Regions from separate parts of the Streptococcus cameli genome, predicted to be linked through region 2. Evidence: predicted binding sites of a transcription regulator. Region 2 holds the regulator's gene; each other region holds the start of a gene.

Region 1 (4,240 bases), on a different contig from region 2:
TTTCCGCCCTTACCGAGCGTGAAAGAAGCCTTGATTTCATACGCTTCAGAACATGTTTTTGGCTATCCTTATGCTAGCGACAGCCTCTACCAAAGCATTATTGACTGGGAAAAAGCAGAGCATGGCTACGCCATTGAACGAAAAGACATTCTTTTGATTGAAGGGGTTGTTCCAGCCATTTCAGTTGCGATCCAGGCCCTCACTAAGGAAGGCGACAGTGTGCTGATCAATACCCCTGTCTATCCTCCTTTTGCTCGGTCTGTTAAGCTCAACAAGCGTAAGTTGGTTAACCATTCATTGGTTCTTCAAAACAATCGCTTTGAGATTGATTTTGTCCAGCTTGAAAAAGACATTGTAGAACAAGATGTTAAACTCTATATTTTATGTAGTCCCCACAATCCTGGTGGACGGGTATGGAGCAAGGAAGAACTACTTCAGATTGGGAAAATTTGCCAAAAGCACCATGTCTTACTGATTTCGGATGAGATCCATCAGGACTTGGCTCTCTTTGGCAACCAGCACCATAGTTTCAATACGGTATCACCAGATTTTAAAGACTTTACCATTGTCCTTGGCTCTGCCACCAAGACATTTAATATTGCAGGTACGAAAAATAGTTTTGCCATTATTGAAAATGAAGCCTTGCGGAAAGCTTTTTACGACCGTCAGTTGGCCAACAACCAACATGAAATTCCAACCATTGGCCTGATTTCGACAGAAGTAGCCTTGCGGACTGGAAAACCTTGGCTAGAAGAGTTGAAGACTGTTTTGGAGAAAAATATTCAATATGCAGTTGATTACCTTGAACAAAACAGCCAGATAAAGGTCATGAAACCAGAAGGGACCTATTTGATTTGGCTGGATTTCTCAGCCTATGGCTTAAGCCATAATGAGGTGCATGATAAGTTGCTTAAAGAGGCTAAGGTTGTCTTAAATGATGGAATTGCCTTTGGGAAAGAGGGCAAGCTCCATGCCCGATTGAATGTAGCGACACCATTAGAAACTGTTCAAGAGGCCTGCAAACGCATTGTCGCCGTATTTGGATAATAAAAAAGGTTGAGAATCATTCTCAACCTTTTTAAAATCCTTTGTCGTCATAAAATTTGGAGCGGACCAAGTAAGCCGGCTGGTATTTGTCGATGAGTTGGAGAATAAAGGGCTTCAAGTCATCTTTTTTAGGCCTCACAGCCTCAATCAGAAATTTATAGGTCTCTTTCTCCTCTGGACTGGCTTTTTTCTTAAAGTAGCCCCACATGTGTTGGTAACTGGTGGTTAGTGTCGCCTTGCTGGGTGAAAGTTGACCAGCTTCTTTTAGTAACTGTTGGTACTGCTCTGCTTTTTCTTGAGACCAATCATTACCCTTGAATAAGAGGCGTAAGGCATTGTAGTGGGCTTGTGAATGCCCCATGACCCAGTATTTATGGTAAGCCCAATCTTTTTGAAATGCGCGCATGGTTTTCTCCTTTCGTCTATTATCGCATAGATCAGAAAAAATAACGAATAGAAAGATAGTTCGTGCTATAATAAAGAAAAAGGAGGAAGTTATGACTGAAAGAGAAAAGATGTTGGCAGGACAACTCTATCACGCAGGAGATCCGGAATTGGTGGCACTCAGACAGGCTGCAAGAGACTACCGAAAGGCCTTTAATGCGGCAGAGACAGATGGGAAGACTCGAACAAAAATTGCGAAAGAATGGCTGGGGCAGACAGGTGACAATCTTTATATCGAAGCCCCCTTAACCATGGATTATGGTTGCCATGTCTCAGTTGGTAAAAACTTCTTTGCTAATTTTAATCTGATGATCTTGGACACCTGTCGGGTCACGATTGGGGACAATGCCATGCTGGGACCGAATGTTCAATTCTACACACCGTTACACCCTCTTAAAGCCAGTGAGCGAATTGCTGGGCCGGAATACGGGGCTCCCATTACCATCGGTGACAATGTATGGATAGGTGGTGGTGCTATGATTTTAGCTGGGGTCACCTTGGGAGACAATGTTGTAGTGGGGGCAGGCTCTGTGGTTACAAAATCTTTTGGAGATAATGTTCTTATCGCTGGCAATCCTGCGCGTATCATTAAAGAGATCGAAGACTAAAAAATCAGCAAAATTTCTTGTATTCAAACAAGCATTTTTCCTAATTTTTTGGTAAAATAGAAAAAACAATAAAGAGAGGTTTTACCATGGGAAAATTCCAAGTCATCTCACATCCACTTATCCAGCATAAGTTATCTATTTTACGCCGGAAAGATACATCCACCAAAGACTTTCGTGAACTAGTTGATGAAATTGCGATGTTGATGGGATATGAAGTATTACGTGACTTGCCACTTGAAGATGTGGAAATTGAAACACCAATCACAACAACTGTCCAAAAACAAATTGCTGGTAAAAAATTAGCGATTGTTCCAATTTTACGTGCAGGGATTGGAATGGTAGATGGCCTATTGAGTCTTGTACCAGCCGCAAAAGTTGGGCATATTGGTATGTACCGTGATGAAACAACATTGCAACCTGTTGAATACTTAGTAAAACTACCTGAGGACATTGATCGCCGTCATATTTTTGTTGTAGACCCAATGTTAGCAACTGGTGGGTCGGCAATCTTGGCGATTGATTCGCTGAAAAAACGCGGAGCTTCCAATATTAAATTTGTAGCTCTTGTAGCAGCTCCTGAAGGGGTCAAAGCACTGCAAGAAGCTCATCCAGATATCGATATCTACACAGCGGCTCTTGACGAAAAGCTCAATGAGCATGGATACATTGTTCCAGGTCTAGGAGATGCCGGTGACCGCTTGTTTGGTACAAAATAAATAATGTAGTTAAAAGGTGCTCAGCACCTTTTTTTAATGAAGGACACTTTTTATTTGACCTTTCTTGACCAAAAAATTATAATAGTATCATAAAATTTGAAATGGAGATTGTTTATGATTCCAGTAGTTATTGAACAAACCAGTCGTGGCGAACGCTCGTATGACATTTATTCTCGTTTATTAAAAGATCGCATTATCATGTTGACAGGGACGGTTGAAGACAATATGGCCAATTCCATCATTGCTCAGCTCTTGTTCTTAGATGCTCAAGATCCAACCAAAGATATCTACTTGTATGTTAACACACCAGGAGGATCTGTATCAGCAGGTCTTGCGATTGTGGACACCATGAATTTCATTAAGGCTGATGTGCAAACCATTGTCATGGGGACAGCAGCCTCTATGGGAACCATCATCGCATCAAGCGGTGCCAAGGGCAAACGTTTCATGTTGCCAAATGCTGAATACATGATTCACCAACCGATGGGTGGTACGGGTGGTGGTACCCAGCAAACCGATATGGCTATTGCTGCGGAGCATTTGTTAAAAACCCGTCATAAATTAGAGAAAATCCTAGCGGATAATTCTGGTAAAACGGTGAAACAGATCCATAAAGATGCCGAGCGTGACTATTGGATGACCGCTGAAGAAACCTTGGCTTACGGTTTTATTGATAAAATCATGAATCCAGCCGACGCCAAATAAGTTATTTCAAACTGAAACCACTGTGTTTCAGTTTTTTTTCGTTTTTCTAAAATCCTCTTCTATGATATAATGAAGAAGATCGGAAAGAAAGAGGAGTAAGAATGTTTGAAAAAAAAGAAAGAACATGTTTAACTGTCTACCTTCATTACAATCGGGATGCCAAAAAGTTACATCAGCATGGGGATTTGGTTTATCATTCTAAGCGAATGCGCTATGTTCTCTTGTATGTTGACCAAAATCAGGCAGAGGCTTTAATCAAAAATTTGAAAAAAGAACGATTTGTGAAGAAAATTTTGCCGTCCTTTGTGAAAGATATTGACCAAAATTTTGTGGGAAATTTATACCGAGATGAAAAAGAAAACGTTATTATTTAAAAAAGTTTTCTTTTTTTGTTGACAATTTTCTGATAATTCAGTATATTAGAACAGTATTACTTTTAAGAAAGATGTAAGGAGATTCTTATGAAACATCAAAAAATTGTAGCAGGCGTATTAACCCTTGCCTCGGTAGCCTTTTTAGCAGCCTGTGGTGCCGCACCATCTAGTAACACAACTGCTGAAGGAACCACAGTGGGGGAGACTATTAAAATTGGCTACAACCTAGAGTTGTCAGGAGCTGTTGCAGCCTATGGTCAAGCAGAAAAAAATGGGGCTGACTTAGCTGTTGAAGAAATCAATGCAGCAGGTGGTGTTGATGGCAAAAAATTAGAAGTTGTAACCA
Region 2 (4,240 bases):
TCAATAAATGAAGACTAGGAAGGTTCCTAGTCTTTTTTTGTCCTTGCTTTGTATTGAAAATCAATTTGTTTTAATAGGATTACACTGATAGTGAGTAAAATGTAGATTGGTATTCTCAACATCTTTTCAAGTCTTTTTCAGACAAGGGGTGTATCTTGTGATATGATAGGATCAAGGAGAATTTAGACATGACAAAGACGATTGGAATTATTGGAATGGGAGTCAGCGGTTTTGCGGTACTGTTGGCCTTTTCTCAATTGCCTAAAGATGAACAAGAAACACTAACGATTGTTTGTTTTGATGATTCGGATCATTTTGGACGGGGGATTCCTTTTCAAGAAGACGTGGAGATGGCTTTGATCAATTCGCCGATTGATGACATTTCCTTCGATTATCGGAATATGAATGACTTTACGGATTGGATGAGAGAAAATGGCTATGATACTGGTCATCCCTATGTTAGTCGGAGCCTGTATGGGCAGTACATGAAGGACCGAGGGGAGTCCCTTATGGCACAGATACAGGCAAGGCTAGTTCGAAAACGAGTGGAGCAGATCCACTACCTTTCTGAAAGTCAACAATGGCAAGTAGAAGTCGAAGGCGAGAGAGTGCCTTGGGTTTTTGATGAGATTCATTTAGCTTGTGGTGAGTTGCCAACCATCGATCCTTATAAGTTGGAGGGGAATCCTTGCTATATTGCCAATCCTTATCCCATTTATTCGTTGGAAGAGATAATCAAGAAGAATAGAACAGTCGCTGTGGTTGGAATGGGATTAGCAGCTGTTGATGTCCTGAAATGGTTGCTCCATCAGACGAAAATCAAAGTAGTTGTATTTTCACGATCAAATTATTTCCCAACGGTTCGCATTATGGGGGGGCAGCAGCCCAGTTGGACAGTCATGATAGATGCCAAATTTGAAGAATTACGCCAGAAGAAAGACTTCTCTTTTACACAATTTGAGACCTTGTTTCAGAGTGAATTAGCAGCTCTTGGTTTTGAAAACTGGAACCAGGCCTGTTCGACCTATTTAAAACCAGGAATCGAAGGTCTTCGTCTAGCGGATAGCTATCCGAAACAACTATATTTATTGCAACACTTGGCTTCACGTGTGGCCGATTGGTTTACGGATCTTTGGCCTTTGTTGTCAGATTCAGATCGAGAAGCCTATAAGAGGGTTTATCAAAAGCATATTGTGAATCTCCGTAATCCAATGCCAGAAGACTCAGCGCGTGATCTCATAGCAGCGGAAGAGGATGGTCGACTCACTATTTTGAAAGAAGTGGTGGACATTGAATCCTTGGAACAAGGGTTTGCGATCGGAATCAAAAATCAGCAAGAGACACGTGTGGTCGACTTTGTGGTTAATGCGACAGGGTACCATCTCAAGCCTGACAATCAGGAAAATGCCACTCCGCTTTTGAAACAAATGTTGGATGATGGCTTTATTCAAATTGACGCTCAAGGTGGGATTAGTGTGCTTGTTGACTCTGCTAAAGTTATTTCGCCACGTTTTGGAACCGTTTCTAATCTCTATGCTCATGGAGAATTGATCAATGGCCTTATCTACCAAAATAATTCTACAATTAAAATTCAAAAAATGGCAGATAGAGCAGTTCAGGCTAGTCAAAGAAAAAAATTCGATAGAGATTGATTTTTGAGAGAGAAGCCCCCTATTTGTTTTTTGACCAATTAAAAAGTACAGAGATTTAGGCCTCTGTACTTTTTATTCTCTTGTCCAATTATGCTTGGATAAAATCGATGATTTCTTCTACAGACAGAGAGCTATCGCAACGTACTTCTACGCCATTTGCTTTGGCATGGAGTAGTCCTGGTACTGTTGGAACATTGTATTCATTGCGAAGGTCCGCAATTTCTTGTGCAGAGTAAGCAGGACTTTGTGTGTGCAAGAAATAAACGGTCCAGTTTTCAGCTTTTGCTGCAGTAGCTAATTTTGGAATAAAGCGGATGCAGTATGGGCAGGTATGGCGTCCCAAAAAGAGAATAGCGCCATCTTTTGCTTCTAACAGCTTGCGGGCTTCACTTGGTGATACCGCTTGAAAATCTTGGGCAATGGTCATAAAATCTGTTGACATTTTTGTTCTCCAATCGTTTTTTGCATTACTCTGTAAGTATAATGAAAAGCTAATGATATTGCAAAAATTTGCTACGCTTCTATCTTGTGGTAAAAAGGCAATTTCTTGATAAAAAGAGTTGTGAATGCTATAATAGTCAATAATAGTCAGTAAGAGAGGGGTTTGTATGAAAAACACATCGGATTACATTGAAGAGCACATCAAATCGATTTTAGAGCGTGTCAATGTGGCTGAATTAAAACGAAGTGAATTGGCGAGTCGATTCGAAGTGGTGCCGAGCCAGATTAACTATGTGATTAAGACACGATTTACGGCCAGTAGAGGCTACATTGTAGAAAGTAAGCGTGGTGGTGGTGGCTATATTCGGATTGGGCGCATCACGTTTTCTGACAAGCATGAATTGGTCCATGACCTGCTTGAAAATTTGGGAGAGAGTCTGTCTTGGGCGGTCTATTCAGATATCTTGCAGTTGTTATTTGATGAGAAATTGATGACCGAGCGCGAGGGAAATATTTTGTTAGCAACTGGAGCAGAAGACGTATTAGGACTGGAAGCGAGTCAGATTCGTGCACGTATGATGCGGCAAATTTTGCGGCGTTTGGATAGGAAAGAGGAGTAGAATGGAATTTTCAATGGGATTGCAACGTGTGTATGCGGATGCTCAACTAATTGCACAACGGTATTCTTGCCAGTACTTAGAGACCTGGCATTTATTATTGGCCTTTGTGGTTAATCATGATACCATTGCAGGTGCTGCCTTGGCGGATTTTCATCAGGATATTGATGAGTTTGAACAGGCGACGTTTGCAGTAACGGAGCGTAGTTATGATGAAGCGATGGGAGCCAGTACAGTGTTACCAGTTTCTAAGCGATTGGAAGAAGTAGAAGAGGCGGCAAAGAAGATTGCCTCTGCTGTAAAAGCACAGCGATTAGGAACAGAACATGTTTTCTATGCGATCTTACTAGACCGTAGATCAACTGCTGCCCAAATTTTAGACAAGGTTGGGTTTACTTTTGAGGGTAAGGAAGACTCCTTTAAATATGCCGATCTTCGTAAAAATCTAGAATTAAAAGCTGGTTTTTCAAAAGAGGACATCAAGGCCATTCGTGTAGCTTTAAAAGGCAATGGAGGGCAAAAGCCGTCCATGGCCAGTATGATGGGAGGGATGCCTCAGCCACAAAGCGGTGGTTTGGAGGACTATACCCGTGATTTAACAGCACTTGCAAAAGCGGGAATTTTAGAACCAGTCATCGGACGTGAGGAGGAAATCTCACGAATGATTCAAATTTTGTCCCGAAAAACCAAAAATAACCCTGTTTTAGTTGGTGATTCAGGTGTCGGAAAAACGGCGTTGGCCCTTGGTTTGGCTCAGAAAGTAGCTGCCGACGCTGTTCCTGTCAGTCTAAAAGGAATGCGTGTTTTGGAATTGGATTTGATGAATGTGATTGCAGGAACCCGTTTTCGTGGGGATTTCGAAGAGCGCATGAACAACATCATCAACGATATTGAAGAAGATGGCAAGGTCATCTTGTTTATCGATGAATTGCACACCATCATGGGATCTGGTTCAGGAATTGATTCGACCTTAGATGCTGCCAATATTTTAAAACCGGCCCTAGCTCGTGGAACGCTTCGGACAATTGGTGCAACAACACAAGAAGAATACCAAAAGCACATTGAAAAAGATGCAGCCTTGGTGCGTCGGTTTGCCAAAGTCACGATTGAAGAGCCAAGCGTGGAAACCAGCATTGCTATTTTACAGGGTTTGAAAGCATCTTATGAACAACATCACCGCGTTCGAATTTCAGATGAAGCCGTTGAAACAGCTGTTCGTTACGCAAAACGCTATTTAACCAGTAAAAATCTGCCAGATTCAGCCATTGATCTGTTGGATGAAGCCAGCGCAACTGTCCAAAATGCGTTTAAGCAACCGGCTCAAGAGCCTGATTTTTCAGACCTAGAAGCAGCTTTCTTATCCAAGAAATACAAAAAAGTGAGCCAATTATTGGCAGTTCAGAAAGAAGCAGTGCCAGCAACTAGCGGCTTGACCGTAACGGTGGATCATATTTTGGAAACCTTGAGTCGTCTGTCGGGGATTCCTGTAACCAAGCTCACCAAGACAGATGCCAAAAAATACCTACAATT
Region 3 (4,240 bases), on a different contig from region 2:
TTTCCATGTATTCAGACATGTCAAAACGGATCATGCTATCGGCTGAACCAAAAAGTTCAATGGCCAACTGTTTGGACAATTCTGTTTTTCCGACACCGGTTGGCCCTACAAAGAGGAAGGAGCCGATTGGACGGTTTGGTGCACCTAAGCCGACACGGTTACGTCGAATAGCCTTAGCGATTTTGTCAACGGCTTCATCTTGCCCGATAACAGATGCCTTGAGATCTCGCGCCAAGTGGATGAGTTGTGATTGTTCTTTCTCTTTTAAATCACCAACAGGAATATTGGTTTTTTGTTCCACAATGGCTTCGATTTCTTTTTCCGTAATAAGGGGAATATCTTCCTCGTTGAGACTCGTTTTTTGCATTTCCTTGTACTTGGCAATTTGGTCGCGGTAGTAGGCTGCTTTCTCATAGTCTTCGTCACGAGTGGCTTGGGCCTTGCGGTTTTCAGCTTCAACCAGGCGTTGGTCGATTTCTTTTGGATCAACAAAATTAAGGGTTAAGTTCATTTTTGAACCGGCTTCATCCAACAAATCAATGGCCTTGTCTGGTAAGAAGCGGTCTTGGATGTAGCGGTTGGAGAGGTTTGCAGCAGCCTCGATGGCCTTATCCGTGTAGCGAACATGGTGGTAGTCTTGGTACTTACTTTGGATTCCTTTGAGAATAGTAATGGTTTCTTCCACACTTGGTTCATCAACCTTAACTGGTTGCATGCGTCGCTCAAGGGCAGCATCTTTTTCGATAATGCGGTACTCGTTGAGGGTAGTCGCACCCACCAGTTGCAGTTCTCCTCTGGCAAGAGCAGGTTTCAAGATGTTACCGGCATCCATATTGCCATCACCGGCAGCACCAGCTCCAACAATTTCATGGATTTCATCGATAAAGAGAATAATTTCTTTGCGGTTGCGGATTTCTTCCATTAGTTTTTGCATCCGCTCTTCAAATTGGCCACGGATACCAGTACCTTGCACTAGACTGACCACATCAAGGCGGTAAACTTCCTTGCTTTGCAATTTATTTGGAACATCGCCATCGACAATCTTTTGGGCCAGACCTTCGACAACGGCTGTTTTTCCGACACCAGGTTCTCCAATAAGTACAGGATTGTTCTTAGTGCGGCGGTTTAGGATTTCAATGACGCGGGTGATTTCCTCATCTCGGCCAATCACGGGGTCAATATCTCCACGGCGGGCAATTTCAGTAATGTTGATACCGAACTCATCTAGAATCCCCTTGCCTTGCTGCGGTGGTTGTTGCGGTCCACGTCCGCCTCCTTGTTGGCCACCCCCACCTTGGCGACCAGATTGTGTTGGTGGCGTTTGATCGGGTCTGCGGCCTGCAGGACTATTGCCAGGGAAGCCACCGATTTGATTAAAGAACTCACTAAACGGATCCATATTGTTTGGATTTCCAATATCGCCCAATCCTTTTAAAATAGCGTTGTCTGGATCTGTTTTCATGATTTGGTAACAGTTGTGGCAAAGATCAATTTGTTGTTTTTTTCCATTTAGATTCGTATAAAGATGAATGGTTGCATCGTTGATATGGCAATTGTGACAGAGCATAACCTACCTCTTTCTTTCATCGAATAATTATTTGGTCAATAAAGGTCAAATATAATTCAATTATAACAATTTTGATGGAAAATGCAAGAATCTGAGTTCATTTCTGTATTTTTCTTCAAAAAAATCAGTGGAAGCCTGCTTTACATGCTTTCTCTAAAGACATTTTTAGGAAAATATGGTAAACTGATTATATAAAACAAATAGGAGAAGAGACATGGAATCACATTTGGTGAGAATTATCAGTCGTTTAGAAGCAATGGCGAGTGATGGTGGTACCTTGAAACGCAATTTTGAACGTGAAGGTGTTGTTGTTGCAGAAGTTGCATACAGTTACGATGAAGAAAATGGTTCTGTATTTACATTGCGTGACGTTGCTGCTCGTGAGACATATACATTTGATAGCATTGATTTGATCGCAATGGAAATTTATGAATTGTTGTATTAAGATAGAAAAGCGGTTTTCGCTTTTTTATTTTGTATATTTTGTCGATTTTGTTGCATTTTTATTCAAAGATGGTATAATAGTCCCTATCTGATAAAATGGGAGTGTAACAATGAATTTTTCTTTTTTACCCAAATTTTGGGGTTACTTTAATTATGGTGCCTTGGTCACGATTTTAATTGCTGTTTGTGTGGTTGTTTTAGGCAGTATTTTAGGTGTTATCTTGGCTTTTGCCCAACGTAGTAAATACAAGCCTGTGTCATGGTTGGCTCAAGTTTATGTATGGATTTTTCGTGGGACACCGATGGTTGTTCAAATCATGATTGCTTTTGCAATGATGCGAATTGCAGCGCCGACATTTAAATTAGGGATTCTGTCGGTTGATTTGTCGCGTTTGATTCCGGGTATCATCATTATTGGTATGAATTCGGGTGCTTATGTGAGTGAAACGGTCCGGGCGGGTATCAATGCGGTTGCTAAGGGGCAATTGGAGGCGGCTTATTCGCTGGGGATTCGTCCAAAGGCGGCAATGCGTTATGTCATTATGCCACAGGCGATTAAAAATATTTTACCTGCCCTGGGAAATGAGTTTATCACCATTGTCAAGGATAGCTCGCTCTTGTCAACAATTGGGGTTATGGAGTTGTGGAATGGTGCGACAACAGTACAGTCTACAACTTACATTTCATTGACACCGCTCTTATTTGCAGCCTTGTATTACCTGATTTTGACTAGTATCTTAACCTTAGGTGTTCAAGCATTTGAAAAACAGTTAAATAAAGGAGAAAAAGCCAATGTCTGAAGCCATTATTTCAATTCGAAATCTGCATAAATATTTTGGAGAAAATGAAGTTTTAAAGGGGATTGACTTAGATATTTACCAAGGAGAAGTTGTGGTCATTATTGGCCCTTCTGGTTCAGGGAAATCAACCTTCTTGCGGACCATGAACTTGCTAGAGGTGCCAACAGATGGCGTGATTACCTTTGAAGGTGTAGACATCACGGATAAGAAAAATGATATTTTTAGCATGAGAGAAAAAATGGGCATGGTTTTTCAACAGTTCAACCTTTTTCCCAACATGTCTGTGCTAGAAAACATTACCTTGTCTCCGATTAAGATCAAAGGAATTTCAAAAACGGAAGCAGAAGCTAAAGCTTACGCTTTACTCGATAAAGTCGGTCTGCCAGACAAAGCGACGGCCTACCCTCAAAGTCTTTCGGGAGGTCAGCAGCAACGGATTGCCATTGCGCGTGGTTTGGCGATGGATCCAGATGTTTTATTGTTTGATGAGCCGACCTCAGCTCTTGACCCAGAAATGGTCGGAGAAGTATTAGCTGTTATGCAAGACTTGGCCAAGTCCGGCATGACCATGGTTATTGTAACCCATGAAATGGGCTTTGCCAAGGAAGTAGCAGATCGTGTTATCTTTATGGACGGTGGGGTCATTGTAGAAGAAGGCACTCCTGAACAGGTCTTTGAACAAACAAGAGAAGCAAGGACCAAAGATTTTTTAAGTAAAGTATTGTAAAACAAAACTCCATTTTTAATGTAGTTTTGTTTTTGCTTTATTTTGGATTTAGTATTTACTAAATAAAATAATTGTGATATAGTTTTATAAAGTAATGACTAAATAAATGATAAAGTGAAGGTTGTTTTATGAAAAAGGTATTGTCCAATAAACTCTATCTATTGGTTTTGTTCACCGACTTGCTCTCTAATTTTGGTGATGTTCTCTATTACATGGCCTTGATGAATTACATCTTGCTCCTGCCGGATACCAAATTGGCTTTGGCCCTACTTGGATTCTCCGAAATGATTCCTTTGTTTACACGGATGGTCTTGTCTTATGTGGCAGACCGTAAGGCCAACAAGTTTCAACAGATTGTGGCTACTCAGGTCTTTCGGTGCTTCTTGTATCTCCTAGTCGGTTTTGCCATGTCTTTTACGCCTGCCCTATGGATTGTCCTTGTGGCTATTGTGGTCAATCTGATATCAGACTTGGCGGGACAATATGAAAATGCTCTTTATCTACCGGTTAGTTTGCGCTTGGTTTCAAATGAAGATCGTGAAGCGGCCTTGGGGTTGAGCATGGGACTAGGAGTGTCAGGTAATATCTTATTTCAAGCTATCGGGGCAAGCTTAATCACAATCTTAGCCTATTCGACCTTGGCCTATGTCAATGCCTTGACATTCGCCTTGTGTGCTGTTTTGATGGGCTTGCTTCTTCCTA

Evidence for each region. Region 2 encodes CtsR, which represses protease genes until heat stress. Its sites were predicted from a motif close to TTGGTCAAAAAAGGTCAAANA; they were not measured.
Region 1: a site for CtsR is predicted at 2,867-2,887, ahead of ACVR1I_RS05925 (ATP-dependent Clp protease proteolytic subunit). Genes of this name have one in related genera too.
Region 3: a site for CtsR is predicted at 1,599-1,619, ahead of ACVR1I_RS08450 (ATP-dependent Clp protease ATP-binding subunit). Genes of this name have one in related genera too.

The regions. Positions count from the first base shown of each region.
Region 1 is NZ_JBRUIM010000002.1:96,775-101,014, forward strand. Features, by position in the region: gene ACVR1I_RS05905 (MalY/PatB family protein) at 1-1,047, shown strand, start outside; gene ACVR1I_RS05910 (YbgA family protein) at 1,079-1,453, opposite strand; gene ACVR1I_RS05915 (sugar O-acetyltransferase) at 1,545-2,099, shown strand; gene upp (uracil phosphoribosyltransferase) at 2,186-2,815, shown strand; gene ACVR1I_RS05925 (ATP-dependent Clp protease proteolytic subunit) at 2,930-3,520, shown strand; gene ACVR1I_RS05930 (YlbG family protein) at 3,622-3,894, shown strand; gene ACVR1I_RS05935 (ABC transporter substrate-binding protein) at 3,982-4,240, shown strand, end outside.
Region 2 is NZ_JBRUIM010000003.1:109,994-114,233, forward strand. Features, by position in the region: gene ACVR1I_RS07330 (FAD/NAD(P)-binding protein) at 189-1,652, shown strand; gene ACVR1I_RS07335 (thioredoxin family protein) at 1,741-2,094, opposite strand; gene ACVR1I_RS07340 (CtsR family transcriptional regulator) at 2,261-2,713, shown strand; gene ACVR1I_RS07345 (ATP-dependent Clp protease ATP-binding subunit) at 2,715-4,240, shown strand, end outside.
Region 3 is NZ_JBRUIM010000004.1:117,382-121,621, forward strand. Features, by position in the region: gene ACVR1I_RS08450 (ATP-dependent Clp protease ATP-binding subunit) at 1-1,567, opposite strand, end outside; gene ACVR1I_RS08455 (DUF1797 family protein) at 1,782-2,012, shown strand; gene ACVR1I_RS08460 (amino acid ABC transporter permease) at 2,122-2,811, shown strand; gene ACVR1I_RS08465 (amino acid ABC transporter ATP-binding protein) at 2,804-3,538, shown strand; gene ACVR1I_RS08470 (MFS transporter) at 3,667-4,240, shown strand, end outside.